One region of the Streptomyces sp. NPDC003284 genome, then DNA from elsewhere that is predicted to be linked to it. Evidence: riboswitches for the same ligand, from Rfam matches in the RefSeq annotation. Region 1 holds a riboswitch; each other region holds the start of a gene.

What was found. A riboswitch is a leader RNA that binds a small molecule or an ion and turns the genes downstream of it on or off. The one in region 1 is predicted to bind cobalamin.
Region 2: another riboswitch for cobalamin. It lies ahead of ACWDYF_RS02365 (NAD(P)-dependent oxidoreductase); the one in region 1 lies ahead of ACWDYF_RS23490 (ribonucleoside-diphosphate reductase subunit alpha).
Region 3: another riboswitch for cobalamin. It lies ahead of ACWDYF_RS33335 (cobalamin biosynthesis protein); the one in region 1 lies ahead of ACWDYF_RS23490 (ribonucleoside-diphosphate reductase subunit alpha).

Annotation. Positions count from the first base shown of each region.
Region 1 is NZ_JBSFSI010000011.1:193,572-199,031, reverse strand. It holds gene ACWDYF_RS23495 (ribonucleotide-diphosphate reductase subunit beta) at 1-335, opposite strand, end outside; gene ACWDYF_RS23490 (ribonucleoside-diphosphate reductase subunit alpha) at 335-2,707, opposite strand; cobalamin riboswitch at 2,831-2,967, opposite strand; gene ACWDYF_RS23485 (GNAT family N-acetyltransferase) at 3,030-3,536, opposite strand; gene mctP (monocarboxylate uptake permease MctP) at 3,639-5,249, opposite strand; gene ACWDYF_RS23475 (DUF3311 domain-containing protein) at 5,246-5,460, opposite strand, start outside.
Region 2 is NZ_JBSFSI010000001.1:519,428-524,887, reverse strand. It holds gene cimA (citramalate synthase) at 116-1,903, opposite strand; gene ACWDYF_RS02365 (NAD(P)-dependent oxidoreductase) at 1,947-2,951, opposite strand; adenosylcobalamin (AdoCbl) riboswitch at 3,198-3,342, opposite strand; gene ACWDYF_RS02360 (TOPRIM nucleotidyl transferase/hydrolase domain-containing protein) at 3,457-4,074, opposite strand; gene ACWDYF_RS02355 (short-chain fatty acyl-CoA regulator family protein) at 4,150-5,460, opposite strand, start outside.
Region 3 is NZ_JBSFSI010000025.1:50,500-55,959, forward strand. It holds gene ACWDYF_RS33320 (helix-turn-helix domain-containing protein) at 64-921, shown strand; gene ACWDYF_RS33325 (hypothetical protein) at 968-1,432, shown strand; gene ACWDYF_RS33330 (DUF397 domain-containing protein) at 1,703-1,954, opposite strand; cobalamin riboswitch at 2,082-2,222, shown strand; gene ACWDYF_RS33335 (cobalamin biosynthesis protein) at 2,323-3,297, shown strand; gene ACWDYF_RS33340 (cobyric acid synthase) at 3,294-4,814, shown strand; gene cobN (cobaltochelatase subunit CobN) at 4,811-5,460, shown strand, end outside.

The sequences.
Region 1 (5,460 bases):
AACTGGACGTGCACGGCCTCCTCGAACAGCTGGCGCGACAGGTACAGGCGCGCCTCCGGGGAGTTGATGTGCTTGTAGAGCGTGAGCACCAGGTTGTTGGCGACGATCGAGTCACCGGTGGCGAAGAACGCCACCAGGCGGCCGATGAGGTGCTGCTCGCTCGCGGTGAGCTTGGCGAGGTCGGCGACGTCCGAGTGGAGGTCGACCTCCTCCACGTGCCAGGTGTTCTTGATGGCGTCCCGGTAGCGGTCGTAGAAGTCCGGGTACCGCATGGGACGCAGGGTCAGTTCGAAGCCCGGGTCGAGCAGGTTCTTGTCACGGTTGGTGCTGGTCATCACTGGCAGGCCTCGCAGGACTCGGGGTTCTCAAGGGAGCAGGCGACCGCGTCGGGGTCGGCCACCTGCTGGGCGGGGACGGCGGCGCGGGTCTGCGCCTGGGCGGCGCGGGCGATCCGGGTCGCCGGACGGGAGCGCAGGTAGTAGGTGGTCTTCAGCCCCTGCTTCCAGGCGTAGGCGTACATCGAGGAGAGCTTGCCGATGGTCGGCGTCTCCAGGAACAGGTTCAGCGACTGCGCCTGGTCGAGGAACGGGGTGCGGGCCGCGGCCATGTCGATCAGAGAGCGCTGCCCGATCTCCCACGCCGTGCGGTACAGCCGCCGTACGTCCTCGGGGATCCACGCGAAGTCCTGCACCGAGCCGTTGGACTCGCGCAGCGCCTCGCGGGTGCGGGCGTCCCAGACGCCGAGCGTCTTGAGGTCGCGCACCAGGTAGGAGTTGACCTGGAGGAACTCGCCCGAGAGCGTCTCGCGCTTGAACAGGTTGGAGACCTGCGGCTCGATGCACTCGTAGACGCCCGCGATGGAGGCGATGGTGGCGGTCGGCGCGATGGCCAGCAGCAGCGAGTTGCGCATGCCGACGGCGGCGATCCGCTCGCGCAGGGCCGCCCAGCGCTCGGGCCAGGTCAGCTCCACGTCGTAGTGGTCGGGGTGCAGCACGCCCCGGGCGGCGCGGGTCTTCTCCCAGGCGGGCAGGGGCCCGTTGCGCTCGGCGAGGTCGGTGGACGCCTCGTAGGCGGCCAGCATGATCCGCTCGGCGATGCGGGTCGACAGGGCCTTCGCCTCGGGGGACTCGAAGGGCAGCCGCAGTTTGAAGAAGACGTCCTGGAGGCCCATCGCGCCCAGGCCGACCGGCCGCCAGCGGGAGTTGGAGCGGCCCGCCTGCTCGGTCGGGTAGAAGTTGATGTCGACGACCCGGTCCAGGAAGGTGACGGCGGTGCGGACCGTCTCGTCCAGCCGCTCCCAGTCCAGGTCACCCGTCTCGGGGTCGGCGAAGGCGCCGAGGTTGACCGAGCCGAGGTTGCAGACCGCCGTCTCCCCGTCGTCGGTGACCTCCAGGATCTCCGTGCACAGGTTCGAGGAGTGGATGACGTGGCCGGGCTCCGCCGTCTGGTTGGCGGTGCGGTTGGCGGCGTCCTTGAAGGTCATCCAGCCGTTGCCGGTCTGCGCCAGGGTGCGCATCATCCGGCCGTACAGCTCGCGGGCGGGCATCGTCTTCTGCGCGAGCCCGGCCTCCTCGGCCCTGCGGTAGGCCGCGTCGAACTCGTCGCCCCACAGGTCCACCAGCTCCGGCACGTCCGCCGGGGAGAACAGCGACCACTGCGCGTCGGCGTTGACCCGGCGCATGAACTCGTCCGGCACCCAGTGCGCCAGGTTGAGGTTGTGGGTGCGGCGCGCGTCCTCACCGGTGTTGTCGCGCAGCTCCAGGAACTCCTCGATGTCGGAGTGCCAGGTCTCCAGGTAGACGGCCGCCGCGCCCTTGCGCCGCCCGCCCTGGTTCACCGCGGCCACCGAGGCGTCGAGGGTCTTCAGGAACGGCACGATGCCGTTGGAGTGCCCGTTGGTGCCGCGGATCAGCGAACCGCGCGAGCGGATGCGGGAGTAGGCCAGACCGATGCCGCCCGCGTGCTTGGAGAGCCGGGCGACCTGGTGGTAGCGGTCGTAGATGCTGTCCAGCTCGTCCTTGGGGGAGTCGAGCAGATAGCAGGAGGACATCTGCGGGTGGCGGGTGCCGGAGTTGAAGAGCGTGGGGGAGGAGGGGAGGTAGTCCAGGCGGCTCATCAGCCCGTAGAGCGCGGCGACCTCGTCGACGGCCCGGGTGCTGTCGTCCTCGGCGAGACCGGCGGCCACCCGCAGCATGAAGTGCTGGGGCGTCTCGATCACCTTGCGGGTGATCGGGTGCCGCAGCAGGTAGCGGCTGTGCACGGTGCGCAGGCCGAAGTAGCCGAAGCGGTCGTCGGCGGACGGGTCGGCCAGCGCGTCCAGGCGGGCCGCGTGCAGCCGGGTGAACGCGGCGGTCCGGTCGGCGATCAGTCCCTCCCGGTGGCCCACGGCGACGGACTCGGTGAAGGAGGTGACGCCCTGGGAGGCGGCCTCGGCCCGGATGGAGAGCGTCAGCAGGCGGGCGGCGAGCCGGGAGTAGGCGGGGTCCTCGGAGATGAGCCCGGCGGCGGCCTCGGTGGCCAGCTCCCGCAGCTCCGCCTCGTCCGCGCGGGCCGAACGGCCGCGCAGCGCGGCGGCGGCGACCCGGCCGGGGTCGGCGTCGGGGAGGTCGGCGGTCAGCTCGGTCAGGGTCCGCAGCAGCGCGGCACCGGGACCGTCGTTCTCCAGGCGGCCCTCGGCTGAGACCGGATCGGCGGGCGCGATGGTCACGTGTGGCTCTCCCTCGCTCGGCACGGAGCCTCGGCGAGGGCAGGGAGCGGCAGCACGAGCGCGCACGGCGCCGCGTCCACCGGCCCATTCCGCGAGGCCCGGACGTCAGACACCCGGACCGGACGGCCGGGCGCACTGTCGGCAGGTCCTCGGACTGACGCTCGTATGCGGCCATAAGGGCATGTGCGTACGAGTACACCGTTGCGGGACAGTTCCGGATTCGCACCGGATTCCCCTGCGACGACAGCGAGGATGAGCATACATCTTGTGCCGGGTGTGGAAGCCACCCCCATATGTTGTGTCGCGTCGACTGCGGAGGGTGTCAGAGGGTCAACGCGTAGGTGAGCAGCCGGATGTCGTCCAGGTGGGGCAGGGGGTTCCAGTCGCGCCGCGGGGTGCGGACGAAGCCCAGGCGCTCGTAGAGGCGGTGCGCGGTGTGCATGGTGCGCTGGGTGGACAGCACCAGGCGCACACAGCCCGCGGTGGCCCGCGCCCGGTCCGCGCAGGCCCGCACCAGGGCCTCGCCCGCGCCCCGGCCGCGCGCCGCGCGGTCGACCGCGAGCATGCGCAGCTCGGCCTCGCCGGGGCCCGCGATATCCGCCATGGGCCCGCCGGACGGCACGAAGGCGATCCCGCCGAGCACCTCGTCCCGCGCCACGGCCACCAGCACCTCGCAGGCCGCCGACCGCCCGGCGACGTCCCGCAGCACGTCCAGATACGGGTCGTCGGCTCCGAAGTCCAGCAGGCCGTCCCGGAGGTACGCCTCGGCGGTGATCTCGCCCAGGGCGGCGTACTCGCCGGGCAGCGCCGGCCTGATCACGAGGTCCATGACCCCGAGTGTGCCGCACGGACACGGCGACGGGCCGCCGGATTCTCCCGGCGGCCCGTCGGCCCGGTCGAAGGCGTCGGCCTCCTCGAAGGGGGCGTCCGCTCAGTGGGCGCTGCCCGCCGTGGCGGGCGGCAGCTCGGCGGAGACACCGGCGTCCCCGGCGTCGGCCGTGTAGTCCTCCGGACGGGTCTCGTCGACGCCGTCGGGGGCCTTCAGAGCCCTGAGGACGAAGGTCAGGACCACGGCGACGGCCACGTTCAGCACGAACGCCGTCATGCCGATGTAGCCGATCTCGCCGATGCCCGGGATCTCCTTGGCCGAGCCGCCGAAGTGCTTCTGCGTCGGCGAGGCGACCCCGTAGGCCGCGACCGTGCCGTAGACCATGCCGACCGCCCAGCCGGCCAGCAGCGCCCAGCGGTGGAACCAGCGGGTGAACAGGCCGCCGACCAGGGCCGGGAAGGTCTGGAGGATCCAGATGCCGCCGAGCAGCTGGAAGTTGATGGCCACGGTCTTGTCCATGGTCAGCACGAAGACCAGCGCGCCCACCTTCACCAGCAGCGAGACCAGCTTGGAGACCCGGGTCTCCTCCTTGGGCGTCGCGTCCGGCTTGATGAAGTCCTTGTAGATGTTGCGGGTGAACAGGTTCGCGGCCGCGATCGACATGATGGCCGCCGGTACCAGCGCGCCGATGCCGATGGCCGCGAAGGCGATGCCCGTGAACCAGTCCGGGAACATGTCCTCGAACAGCTGCGGGATGGCCAGCTGGCCGTTCTGCACCTTCACACCCGCCGCGATCGCCATGAAGCCGAGCAGCGCCAGCAGACCCAGCATCAGCGAGTACAGCGGCAGGATCGTGGTGTTGCGGCGGATCACCTCGCGGCTGCGCGAGGACAGCGTGGCGGTGATCGAGTGCGGATACATGAACAGCGCCAGCGCGGAGCCCAGCGCCAGGGTGGCGTACGTCCACTGGCCGCCCGAGGCCGGTGCCAGTCCGCCCGCCCCCGCCTTGCTGTACTTCTCGGAGGCCGCCGCGAAGATGTCGTCGAACCCGCCCAGCTTGATCGGGATGTAGATGATCGCGACCGCGATGACGATGTAGATGAGCGCGTCCTTCACGAACGCGATCAGCGCGGGCGCGCGCAGCCCCGAGGAGTACGTGTACGCCGCCAGCACGCCGAAGGCGATCAGCAGCGGCAGGTCCTTCACGAACCAGTTGGTGTTCTCGCCGCCGCCCACGCCCATCACGTCCAGCACCGCCTGGATGCCGACGAGCTGGAGCGCGATGTACGGCATGGTGGCGAGGATGCCGGTGAGCGCCACCGCCAGCGACAGGCCCTTGGAGCCGAACCGGCCGCGCACGAAGTCGGATGTCGTCACGTACCCGTGCTTGTGCGAGACCGACCAGAGCCGGGGCAGGAAGGTGAAGATCAGCGGGTAGACCAGGATCGTGTACGGCACCGCGAAGAACCCGGCGGCGCCGGTCGCGTAGATCGCCGCGGGCACCGCCACGAACGTGTAGGCGGTGTACAGGTCGCCGCCGAGCAGGAACCAGGTGATCCAGGTGCCGAAGGAGCGGCCGCCCAGGCCCCACTCGTCCAGGCTGTGCTCGTTGTCCGCCCGGCGCCAGCGCGCGGCCAGGAAGCCCATGACGGTGACGAGCAGGAAGAAGAAGATGAAGACGCCGAGCGCGACGCCGTTGACGCCGTCCTTCACCGGGCCGCACCGCCCTTCGCGGACGCGGAGTCACCGGTGCGGCGCCCGCGCTGGTCGTGCTGCCAGAGCCGGTGGGCGATCACCGTGAGGACCGTGGAGATGATCACCCACAGCATCTGGTACCAGTAGAAGAACGGGATGCCGATGAACGTGGGGTCGGTCTTCGCGTACGAACCGACCCACAGCATCGCCACGAACGGCGCGACGAGGC
Region 2 (5,460 bases), on a different contig from region 1:
GCCGCCGTGTCCGCGCACGGGGACACGGCGGGCCGGAAGAGGACCGGAAAGGGGCCGGAAGAGGGCCGGAAGAGGGGCGGTGACGGTGTGTGTGGGGGGACGGTGCGTCGGCGGGTCAGGAGGCCGGGACGCTCGCCCGGGGCCGTCCGGCGACGCGCAGTGCCTTGTGGGCGAGGGCGTCGGTCAGGGCCTGCATGGCGGCGACGACGACACTGGCGTGCACACCGGTCGTGGTCCACTCCCGTTCGGCGTCGCGGGAGACGACGAGGACGCGGGTCAGCGCGGTGCTGTCCGCGGAGCCGTCCGCTGAGCCGTCGGTCACCGCGTCCAGGACGCGGACGCTGTGGTCGGCGAGGCGGACCTCGTCGAGCCACGGCAGGTGCGGGGCCAGGGCCCGGCGCAGGGCCGCGTCGAGCGCTTCGAGGGGGCCGTTGCCCTCGGCGGTCGCGGCGGCCTCCCGGGTGCTCCGGCCGGTCGCCGGGGCGCTGCCGACCGTGCCGGGCCCGCCGACCGTGCCACCCATGTCGTCGTTCCCGTCCGTGCCCTCCGTGCTGTCCGTGTCGGGCAGGCTCAGCCGGACCGTCGCCTCGGAGACGACCGCGCCGTCCGGGGCGCGGCGCTCCACGACCTGGTACGACAGGGGGGTGAAGGGCGGGAACGGGCGTCCCGGCCCGCCCCGGCCGCCGGGCTCGGCGGCCGTCAGTTCGTCGTGCAGGAGCAGTTCCAGGGAGGCGTCCGCCGCCTCGAAGGACCAGCCGCCCGCCTCCAGACGCTTGATCCGGGCGACCGCCCGGGAGAGGACTTCCAGGTCGTCGAGTCCGAAGCCGAGTTCCAGGCACTTGAGTTCCAGGCTGGTGCGCCCGGCCATCTCGCTCACCAGGATGCGGGTGCCGTTGCCCACGACGTCCGGGTCGATGTGGTGGTAGAGCGCGGGGTCCGCCTTGATCGCGCTGGCGTGCAGGCCCGCCTTGTGGGCAAAGGCCGCAGCGCCGACGTAGGGCTGGTGCCGGTCGGGGCTGAGGTGCGCGGTCTCGGCGAGGGCGCGGGCGGTGCGGGTGAGGTCGCCGAGCCGGGGGCGCGGCACCACCGGCATGCCGAGCTTGGTGGTGAGGTTGCCGATGACCGCGAACAGGTCGGCGTTGCCCGCCCGTTCGCCGTAGCCGTTGGCGGTGCACTGGACGTGGGTGGCGCCCGCCTCCACGGCGGCGATCGTGTTGGCCACGGCGCACCCGGTGTCGTCCTGGCAGTGGATGCCGATACGGAACCCGGTGCGGGCGGCGACCTCGCCGACGGTCTCGGCGAGCCGGCCGGGGAGCTGGCCGCCGTTGGTGTCGCACAGGACGGCGACGTCGGCGCCCGCGCCCATGGCGGCGTCCAGCACCCGCAGCGCGGTGGCGGGGTCGGCGGCGTAGCCGTCGAAGAAGTGCTCGGCGTCGAGGAAGACCCGGCGGCCCTCGGCCACCAGGAGGCGCACAGTGTCCCGGACCATCGCGCAGTTCTCCGCCACGTCCGTGCGCAGCGCCCGTTCGATGTGCCGCCGGTCGGACTTGGCGACCAGGGTGATCACCGGGGCCCGGGAGTCGAGCAGGGCCCGTACCTGCGGGTCCTGCTCGGCGCTGCGGCCCGGCTTGCGGGTGCTGCCGAAGGCGACCAACGCGGCGTGCTTCAGGTGCAGTTCCTCCGCCGCGCGGGCGAAGAAAGCGGTGTCCTTGGGCAGTGCGCCCGGCCAGCCGCCCTCGATGAAGCCGACGCCCAGGGCGTCCAGGGTGCGGGCGGTGGTGAGCTTCTCCGCGACGGAGTAGGAGATCCCCTCGCGCTGCGCGCCGTCGCGGAGGGTGGTGTCGTACAGATGGAAACCGTCGCCGAGGGGGGTGTCTGCCGGTGTGGTGCGGGTGTGAGCCACTGGGCGTCCTTCCTGGGGAGTTCCTGGGTCCGTGCGCGGCGGTCTACGGGAGCACGGTCCTGCGGCGCGAGCGGTCGCCGTCCCAGGCGGCGCGGTTGACCGGTGCGGCGGGGAGGTCGCCGCGCAGCGCCGTCCCGAGCTGGGTGACCGCGGAGTCGGTCATCCGCACGATGGTCTCGGCGGTCAGTCCGGCGGTGTGCGGGGTGAGGATGACGCGCGGGTGGCTGAGCAGCGGGTGCCCGGCGGGCAGCGGCTCCGGTTCGACGACGTCGAGTCCGGCCGCCGCGACATGGCCGCTCTCCAGCGCGGCGACCAGCGCCTCGGTGTCGAGGACGCCGCCGCGGGAGCAGTTGACGACGAAGGAGCCGCGCGGCAGCCGGGCGAGCTGGTCGGCTCCGATCAGCTCCCGCGAGGTCGCGGTCAGGGCGGGTGCGAGCGCGAGGATCGTGGACCGGGACAGCAACTCGTCCAGATCGGGGACGAGTTCGGCGCCGACCAGATGGGCGATGCGGGGGTCGGCGTACGGGTCGTAGGCGAGTACGTCCGCGCCGAATCCGGTGGTCAGCTTCCGGGCGGTCTCGGCGCCGACGTAGCCGAGTCCGACGACGCCCACCGTCCTGCCGTGCAGTTCGTGGAGGCTGAGATCGCTGCGCTGCCGCCAGGCGGAGCCGTCGCGGGTGGCCGGGTCGGCCCAGTTGAGCTGTTTGAGCGTGGCCAGGATCAGCATGACGATGTGTTCGCTGACCGGAATCCGGCCGAAACCGAGCTGGTTGACGACGAGGATCCCGTATTCGGTGGCCGCCTCGATATCGACGTTGTCGGTGCCGAATCCGGAGGTGGAGACGACGGTGAGCCGGGGGGCCGCCGCGAGTATCCGGCGGCTGACCTTCTCGGGATAGCGCACCCACAGCGCGTCGGCGTCGGCCACCGCCGCCGTCACCTCGGATTCCTCCGAGGAATCCACGACGACGACTTCGGCGCCGAGGCCGCGCAGTCTTTCGGCGCCCGAGGAGTCGTACATCGGACGCCAGAGAACGATCTTTGTCACTTCTTCTCTTCCCATCCCCGGATGCTCACGCACGCGGAATCGGCGGTGTCGGAGGGGCGGTGTGCGGGCCACGCGGCACGGGACGGGCGCGGAAACGGCCGCCGGGGCGGTCGCTTCGCGTGCGGTCACCGTGGAACGCGTGCGCGCGGGCACGCCGGAATAGGCCCCCGACGGGGCTAGGCGAGGATGGAGAAACCCGGCGCCGAAAGCGTGCGGCGCCCTGTCTCGGCATGCGGGAGATTCCCGTAACGCATCAGCACCATCCTCGTGGGCCTCGTCGTGACACCTGCGGGCGGCAATCTGACTTCCGGGGATCTCTCCCCGGTCACAGTGGCGGGACCGTGCCGGATTCTCACCGGCTTCCCCGCTTCGCAGGCACTGGTGGTCCATGTATAGCAGCGGGCCCCGTTCCCCGGACCCCCCTACGGCCGCCGCGAACCCCCCTATTCGGTAGGGGAATTCACGAGGGGTCGGGCGGAGCGCCGCCCGCCCGGGTGCCCGGCGGTCACACTCCGGCGAGCAGGGCGGCGAGCGGCGCCGGTACGTGCCCCGGTGCGAGGGCCTCCACGAGGACCCGGCCGTAGTGGATCTTGCGGCCCTTCTTGGTGCCGAGGAAGCGCCGCAGCCGCTGCTGCGCGGTGCGCTCGCGCTGCGCGGGCTGGTTCCCGAAGGTCCGCAGGGCGCGCAGGTCGCCCTCGTCCCGGATCAGCTCCTCGACGCGGGCGGTGCCCAGGGCCCGGACGAGTTCGTCCTCCAGGTCCGCCGCGCACACGAAGTACGCGTCCGGTGCCGCACCGGCCGGGGCGAGGGCACGGGCGTAGTAGCGGCGCTCCCCCTCGTCGCACAGTCCGGTGAGGCGCAGGCCGAGACCGGTGGGGCCGAGGAGGCGGGCGAAGCGCCCGACGTTGGTGACACCGCCCATCGGCAGCACGCAGACGCCCTCGGCCGCCAGGTCCCGGCCGTGCAGGGCGGCCAGCGCGTCGACCGCCGCCGCGTCGCTCGGCCCTTCGAGCAGGACGGCGGTCCGGACGGGCGGCAGCGCGGCCAGTTCGCGCGCGGGACCGCCGGGTCCGCCCGACGCCCACGCGAGGACCGCTTCCCGGAACGCGTCCATGTCAGCCATGGGAGGAGTCTCCGCCCCGCTCACGCCACCGTGCCAGAGGATTTCCCCGGCCCCCGCCCCGGACCTGGCCCCGGCCTACGTGAGCGGCCCGGCGCCCGTGACCGGATAGGGCACGAAGGTGCTGCTGTGGTGGTCGATGAGCAGCGGGCGGCCGAGCGGTGGCGCGGCCCGCTGCGAGCAGTCGAGGCGTTCGCAGACGCGGCAGCCCATGCCGATGGGGGTGGCCGCCGCGGTGTTGCCGAGGTCCAGGCCCTCGGAGTACACGAGGCGGTGGGCGTGGCGGATCTCGCAGCCGAGGCCGATGGCGTAGACCCGGCCGGGCTCGCCCCAGCCGCCGCGGTGCCGGGTGACCGCGCGGGCGGTCCACAGGTAGCGGCGCCCGTCGGGCATGGCGGCGATCTGCACATGGATGCGGCCGGGCACGGCGAACGCCTCGTACACGTTCCACAGCGGGCAGGTGCCGCCGCCCCGGGAGAAGTGGAAGTCGGTGGCCGACTGGCGCTTGGACATGTTGCCGGCCCGGTCGACGCGGACGAAGGAGAAGGGGACGCCGAGCAGCCGGGGCCGCTGGAGGGTGCTCAGCCGGTGGCAGACGGTCTCGTAGCCGACTCCGTAGTGGTCGGTGAGGCGTTCGATGTCGTAGCGGGCCTCCTCGGCCGCCGCGTGGAACGCGGTGTACGGGAGGATCAGCGCGGCGGCGAAGTAGTGGGCGATGCCGATGCGGGTCAGGCCGTGGGCCGGGGTGCCGGGGGCGAAGTCCTCGGCGGCCAGCCGGGCGAAGTCGTCGCCGTGTTCCAGCAGGGCGAGCTGGGTGGCCATGCGGAAGGCGCGGCGGCCGGGGCGCAGCCGCGGGGACAGGTGCAGGGTGCGGGTGCTCTCGTCGTAGTGGTGCAGCCGGTCGCCGGTCTCGGCGGCCAGGTGGACGCCGTGGGAGGCGGCGAGCCGGGCGGTGAGGGCGGCGGTCGTCTCGCCCGGCCGGACCCCGGTCCGCGCGGCCAGGTCCTCGGCGGCGAGGTCGGTGGCGTGCAGGTAGTTGCGCCGCCGGTAGAAGAAGTCCCGTACCTCCTCGTGCGGTGAGGAGACGGGGGTGCGCGCGCCGTCCCGGCCGTCGGTGGCACCGGCCAGCCGCTCGGACAGCTCCTGGTTGCGGCGGCCGAGGTCCAGCAGCACCCGGGCCACGGCGGGCGTCCGGGAGGCGAGGTCGGCGAGATCGGCCGCGGTGACCCGGGACTCGGCGATCTCCCCGGCCAGCGCCTCGCGCAGGTCGGCCACCAGCCGGGTGGTGTCGCGCTCGGAGAAGAAGCCCGGGTCGATGCCGAAGGTCTCGGTCAGCCGGAGCAGCACGGGCACGGTGAGCGGCCGGGAGTCGTGCTCCATCTGGTTCAG
Region 3 (5,460 bases), on a different contig from region 1:
GGTAGTTAACTGTTCGATGGTGGCAGCCCGACAAGTCAACGCCGACATGTGGCAGGGAGCACCATGCCAAGAGACATCGATCCGAGCCTCAACCGACGCAGGCTGCGAATCGAACTGCGCAAGGCACGCGAGAACGCCGGGTTGACCCAGCGGGACGCAACGAAGGCCCTCGAATGGTCGCTCTCCAAACTGATCAGGATCGAGGCCGGGACGGTCAGTCTCGGGGTCACGGACCTGCGGGCCCTGCTCCAGCTGTACGAGGTCACGGACGCCGGTCTGGTCGCGGAGCTGGAGGACGCGGCACGCGGCTCGAAAGGACAGTCATGGTGGGCGCAGTACAGCGACGTGGTGTCGCCCCAGTACGCCTTGTACCTGGGGTACGAGGGGTCGGCGGACACGATCCGCATGTACAACCCGACCATCCTGCCGGGGCTCGTGCAGACGGAGGACTACGCCACGGCGCTGCTGTCGGCGCTGGGCCCCGAGTCGCTGCTGCGCCAGCAGGTGGACCTCCGGCTCTCCCGGCAGGAGCGGTTCTTCGACGGGAGCGACGGTCCCCGGATCGACATCGTCCTGGACGAGGCGGCCGTGCGGCGGCAGGTCGGCGGACCCGCCGTGATGCGACGGCAGATCGATCATCTGCTGTCCCTCACGGAGCACCCGCGCACCAATCTGCGGGTGCTGCCGTTCTCCGCCGGGGCGCACTTCAGCGTCGCGACGCCGTTCATCCTGCTCAGCTTCCGCGACGACGACGACCTGCTCTACGTGGAGGGACCAGGAGGCGGCTTGTCGAGCCGCGATGATCTGGCCCTGATGGCCCGCTACCAGGAGTGCTTCGAGGAGATCAGCGCCATCGCGTACGAGGGCGACCGGATGACCGACCTGCTCGGCGCGGTCAGAGGGAGCCTGGACAACAGCTGACCCCGGGACGGGACGACGACCCGGGCGGGAACGGGGTGGGAGGACCATGGCGGTCTTCGGAATACGAACGTGGTGGCAGCGCCTGCGTACGGGGGGCGCCGAGCCGGAGAACGCTGCTCCACTCGACGACAACACCGTCAAGGTCGAGGCGATCAAGCAGCCCGAGTGGCTTCAGCGGCTGATCGAGCTGGAGAACGCCCGGGTCTCCAACGAGATCCGGCTGCTGTCCGCCCGCATGCTGGTGGCCACGGCGTGCGCGAGCGTCCTCCTGCTGAGCATCGCCGTGGCCACCCGGGTCACTCCCGCCGTTCCGTTCGCGGCGGCCACCCCGCTGACTACCACTGTCACCGGGGCGGTCGGCGCGGCGGTCCTCACAGCGCTCGGCGCCACCGTGGGCAGAGCGCTGCGTCGGCGCTCCGGTGCCGCCGTGCCCGGCGGGGTCAGCGAGGGGGCTCGCCCCGGGGCTGAACCGTCTCAAGGGCCCGGTTCAGGACCCTCAGCCGCTCCGTGAGCGGGGTGAGCCCCCACCACAGTCCGCCGCCGGCGGCCACCAGCGCGGTGACCAGCAGCCAGACAACGCCGCGCGCCGCGCCGTCCGGTACCAGCAGCGCCGCCAACGCGCCGGCCCCCACCGCGAGGATCCCCGTGGCCGAGGAGAAGAGGATCAGCGGGAGCGCCGCGGACGTCCGGTTCTCCATGGTTCCGTCGCGGTTTCCCACCGCCGACGCCGTTCCGTCAGCTCGGTCCCGCATAGGTGCACCTCCCGCCCCCCCCGGGGCGATCACGAGCCGCCCGCTTCCGGGTTCACCAGCCCCGCCAGAAAACCACACCACGCCGTACGGCGAAAGGCGAGCACGGGCCCGCTCGCGCCGTCCACCGGCCGCTTCGAGTCGCCCACGAGCACACGGCCCTGCTCCCAAGCTGCCTCCACGCACTCTCCGCCGCTCGCCGAGTAGCTGCTCCTGACCCAGGCGCGCCCTGTCGGCTCCCTGCCTGCCAACGCCCGCCTCCTCCAGCCCCCATGGATGTTCATGACAGGAGTCTTCCCAGCTTCGCCGCCGGGAAAGAGGCCAGAAGGAGCCGTTTCAAGTCCGCGGGCCCGGATCGGGGATATGAGCCTCGGCACACCACCCCGCCGCAGGTCAACGGCAAGTTGACGGCTGTTCCGGGGCCGTGGTGGACTTCCGGGGCCATGTACGGCGGCAGAAGAGGAAGCCGGTGCGAATCCGGCGCGGTCCCGCCACTGTCACCGGGGAGGAACATCCCCGGAAGCCAGGAACTCTCGCCGCCGGTCACGTCGAACCAGGGCGCGGACACCCTGAGTGAGGACCATCGCCATGCGCGGCTGCCGACCGAGGTTCATCAGCGATTCCCTGACCGACCCCGCGGCCGGCTGACCCGATGGGTGCCGATCGCGTCTTCGCGTACGGCGCCGCCGCCGGCCTCCTCGGTGACCTGCTCCTCGGCGACCCGCGCCGCGGGCATCCGGTCGCCGTGTTCGGGCGGGCCGCGGGCGCCGTCGAACGTGTGCTGTGGCACGACCACCGTGGCTGGGGCGCGCTGCACACCGCCGTGTGCGCCGGCGGCGCCGTCGCGCTGGGGGCCGCCGCCGCCCGCGCCGCCCGCGCCCCCCGCTTCCCGTACACCGCCTCCGTCCTGCTGACCGGCGCCGCCACCTGGGCCGTGGTCGGCGGCACCTCGCTGGCCCGCGAGGCCCGCGCCGTCGGACAGGCCCTGGAGTCCGGCGACATCGAGGCCGCGCGGGCGCGGCTGCCGCATCTGTGCGGGCGCGACCCGCAGGCGCTGGACGCCGCCCAGATCGCCCGCGCGGTCGTCGAGTCGGTCGCCGAGAACACCTCCGACGCCGTGGTCGGCGCCCTCGTCTGGGGCGCCGTCGCGGGCGTGCCCGGCCTGCTCGGCTTCCGTGCCGTCAACACCCTGGACGCCATGGTCGGCCACAAGTCGCCCCGCCACCGGCGCTTCGGCTGGGCCTCCGCCCGCCTGGACGACCTGGCGGGCTGGCCGGGCGCCCGGCTGACCGCCGTCCTGGCCACCGCGGCGGGCGGCGATCCGCGCGGCGCCGTGCGCGCCTGGCGCGCGGACGCCGGACGGCACCCGAGCCCCAACGCCGGGCCGGTGGAAGCCTCGTTCGCGGGCGCGCTCGGCGTCCGCCTCGGCGGCACGCTGTCGTACGCCGGGCGCGTGGAGCACCGGCCGGTACTGAACGGCGCGGCGGGGCGCGCGGTGCAGGCCGGTGACATCGACCGGGCCGTACGGCTCTCACGGCGCGTGAGCTGGCTCGCGCTCGGCACATGCGCCGCCGTGAGGCTCCTGTGCGGCCGTCGCGGCCGTCGGACGAAGGGACGTACGTCATGAGCGGTGGCCGGGGCGGCGGGCTGCTCGTCGCCGGGACCACCTCCGACGCCGGGAAGAGCGTCGTCACCGCCGGGATCTGCCGGTGGCTGGCGCGCCAGGGCGTCAAGGTCGCGCCGTTCAAGGCGCAGAACATGTCCCTCAACTCGTTCGTCACCCGCGAGGGCGCCGAGATCGGCCGGGCGCAGGCCATGCAGGCGCAGGCGTGCCGGATCGAGCCGACCGCGCTGATGAACCCGGTGCTGCTCAAGCCGGGCGGCGAGCAGAGCAGCCAAGTGGTGCTGCTGGGCAGGCCGGTGGGCGAGATGAGCGCGCGCGGCTACCACGGCGGGCGCCAGCAGCGGCTGCTGGGCACGGTGCTGGACTGCCTGGCCGAACTGCGCGGCTCCTACGACGCGGTGATCTGCGAGGGCGCGGGCAGTCCGGCCGAGATCAATCTGCGCCGCACCGACATCGTCAACATGGGCATCGCGCGCGGCGCGCGGCTGCCGGTGGTCGTCGTCGGCGACATCGACCGCGGCGGCGTCTTCGCCTCCTTCTTCGGCACCGTGGCCCTGCTCTCCCCCGAGGACCAGGAACTGGTCGCCGGTTTCCTCGTCAACAAGTTCCGCGGCGACGTCTCGCTGCTCGAACCCGGCATCGGCATGCTGCACGGGCTCACCGGGCGGCACACCTACGGGGTGCTGCCCTTCCGGCACGGGCTCGGCATCGACGAGGAGGACGGACTGCGGGTGTCGCTGCGCGGTGCCGTACGGGAGTCCGCCGTGGCGCCGCCGGTCGGCGAGGACGTGCTGCGGGTCGCCGTCTGCGCCGTCCCGCTGATGTCCAACTTCACCGACGTGGACGCGCTGGCCGCCGAACCGGGCGTCGTCGTGCGGTTCGTGGACCGGCCCGAGGAACTGGCCGACGCCGATCTCGTCGTGGTCCCGGGCACCCGCGGCACCGTGCGGGCGCTGGACTGGCTGCGCGAGCGGGGCCTCGCGGACGCCCTGCGGCGCCGGGCCGCCGAGGGGCGGCCCGTCCTCGGTGTCTGCGGCGGCTTCCAGCTCCTCGGCGAGCACATCGAGGACGACGTCGAGAGCCGTCGCGGCCGGGTCGACGGGCTCGGACTGCTGCCCGTACGCGTCCGGTTCGCCCCGGACAAGACCCTCGCCCGGCCCGAGGGCACGGCCCTGGGCGAGCGGGTCGAGGGCTACGAGATCCATCACGGCGTCGCCGACGTCACCGGCGGCGAACCGTTCCTGGACGGCTGCCGGGCCGGCTCGGTCTGGGGCACGCACTGGCACGGCTCGCTGGAGTCGGACGGCTTCCGCCGGGCCTTCCTGCGGGTGGTCGCCGCCGCCGCGGGCCGCCGTTTCGTGCCCTCGCCCACCACGTCGTTCGCCGCGCTGCGCGAGGAGCAGCTCGACCGGCTCGGCGACCTGATCGAACAGCACGCGGACACGGACGCGCTGTGGCGGCTCATCGAGTCCGGCGCGCCGCAAGGACTGCCTTTCATTCCACCGGGAGCGCCCGCATGAGCACAGTGTTGTTGTTGTCCACCGCCGACACCGATCTGCTGGCGGCCCGCGCCTGCGGGGCGTCCTACCGGATCGGCAACCCGACCCGGGTGGACGTGACCGGTGAGCTGCCCGCGCTGCTGGACGGCGCGGACCTCGCCGTGGTGCGGCTGCTGGGCGGCAAGCGGGCCTGGGAGGACGGGCTCGCCGCGCTGAAGGCGTCCGGTGTGCCGACCGTGCTGCTGGGCGGCGAGAGCGTGCCGGACGCGGAGCTGATGGCCGAGTCGTCGGTGCCCGCCGGTGTGGTCGCCGAGGCGCTGCGCTACCTGGTGGAGGGCGGCCCGGCCAACCTCGCCGAGCTGGCCCGGTTCCTGTCCGACACGGTGCTGCTGACCGGCGAGGGCTTCGAGGAGCCGCGCCGGATGCCGGAGTTCGGGGTGCGCGGGGAGCGTCCTCACGTGCCGGGCCGCCCCACGGTCGGTGTGCTCTTCTACCGCGCGCACGAGCTGAGCGGCAACACCGCCTTCGTGGACACCCTGTGCGAGGCGATCGAGGCGCACGGCGCCAACGCGCTTCCGGTGTACTGCGGTTCGCTGCGCGGCGCGGACCCCGGCCTGTTCGAGATCCTCGGGCGGACCGACGCCCTGGTGGCCACCGTCCTGGCGGC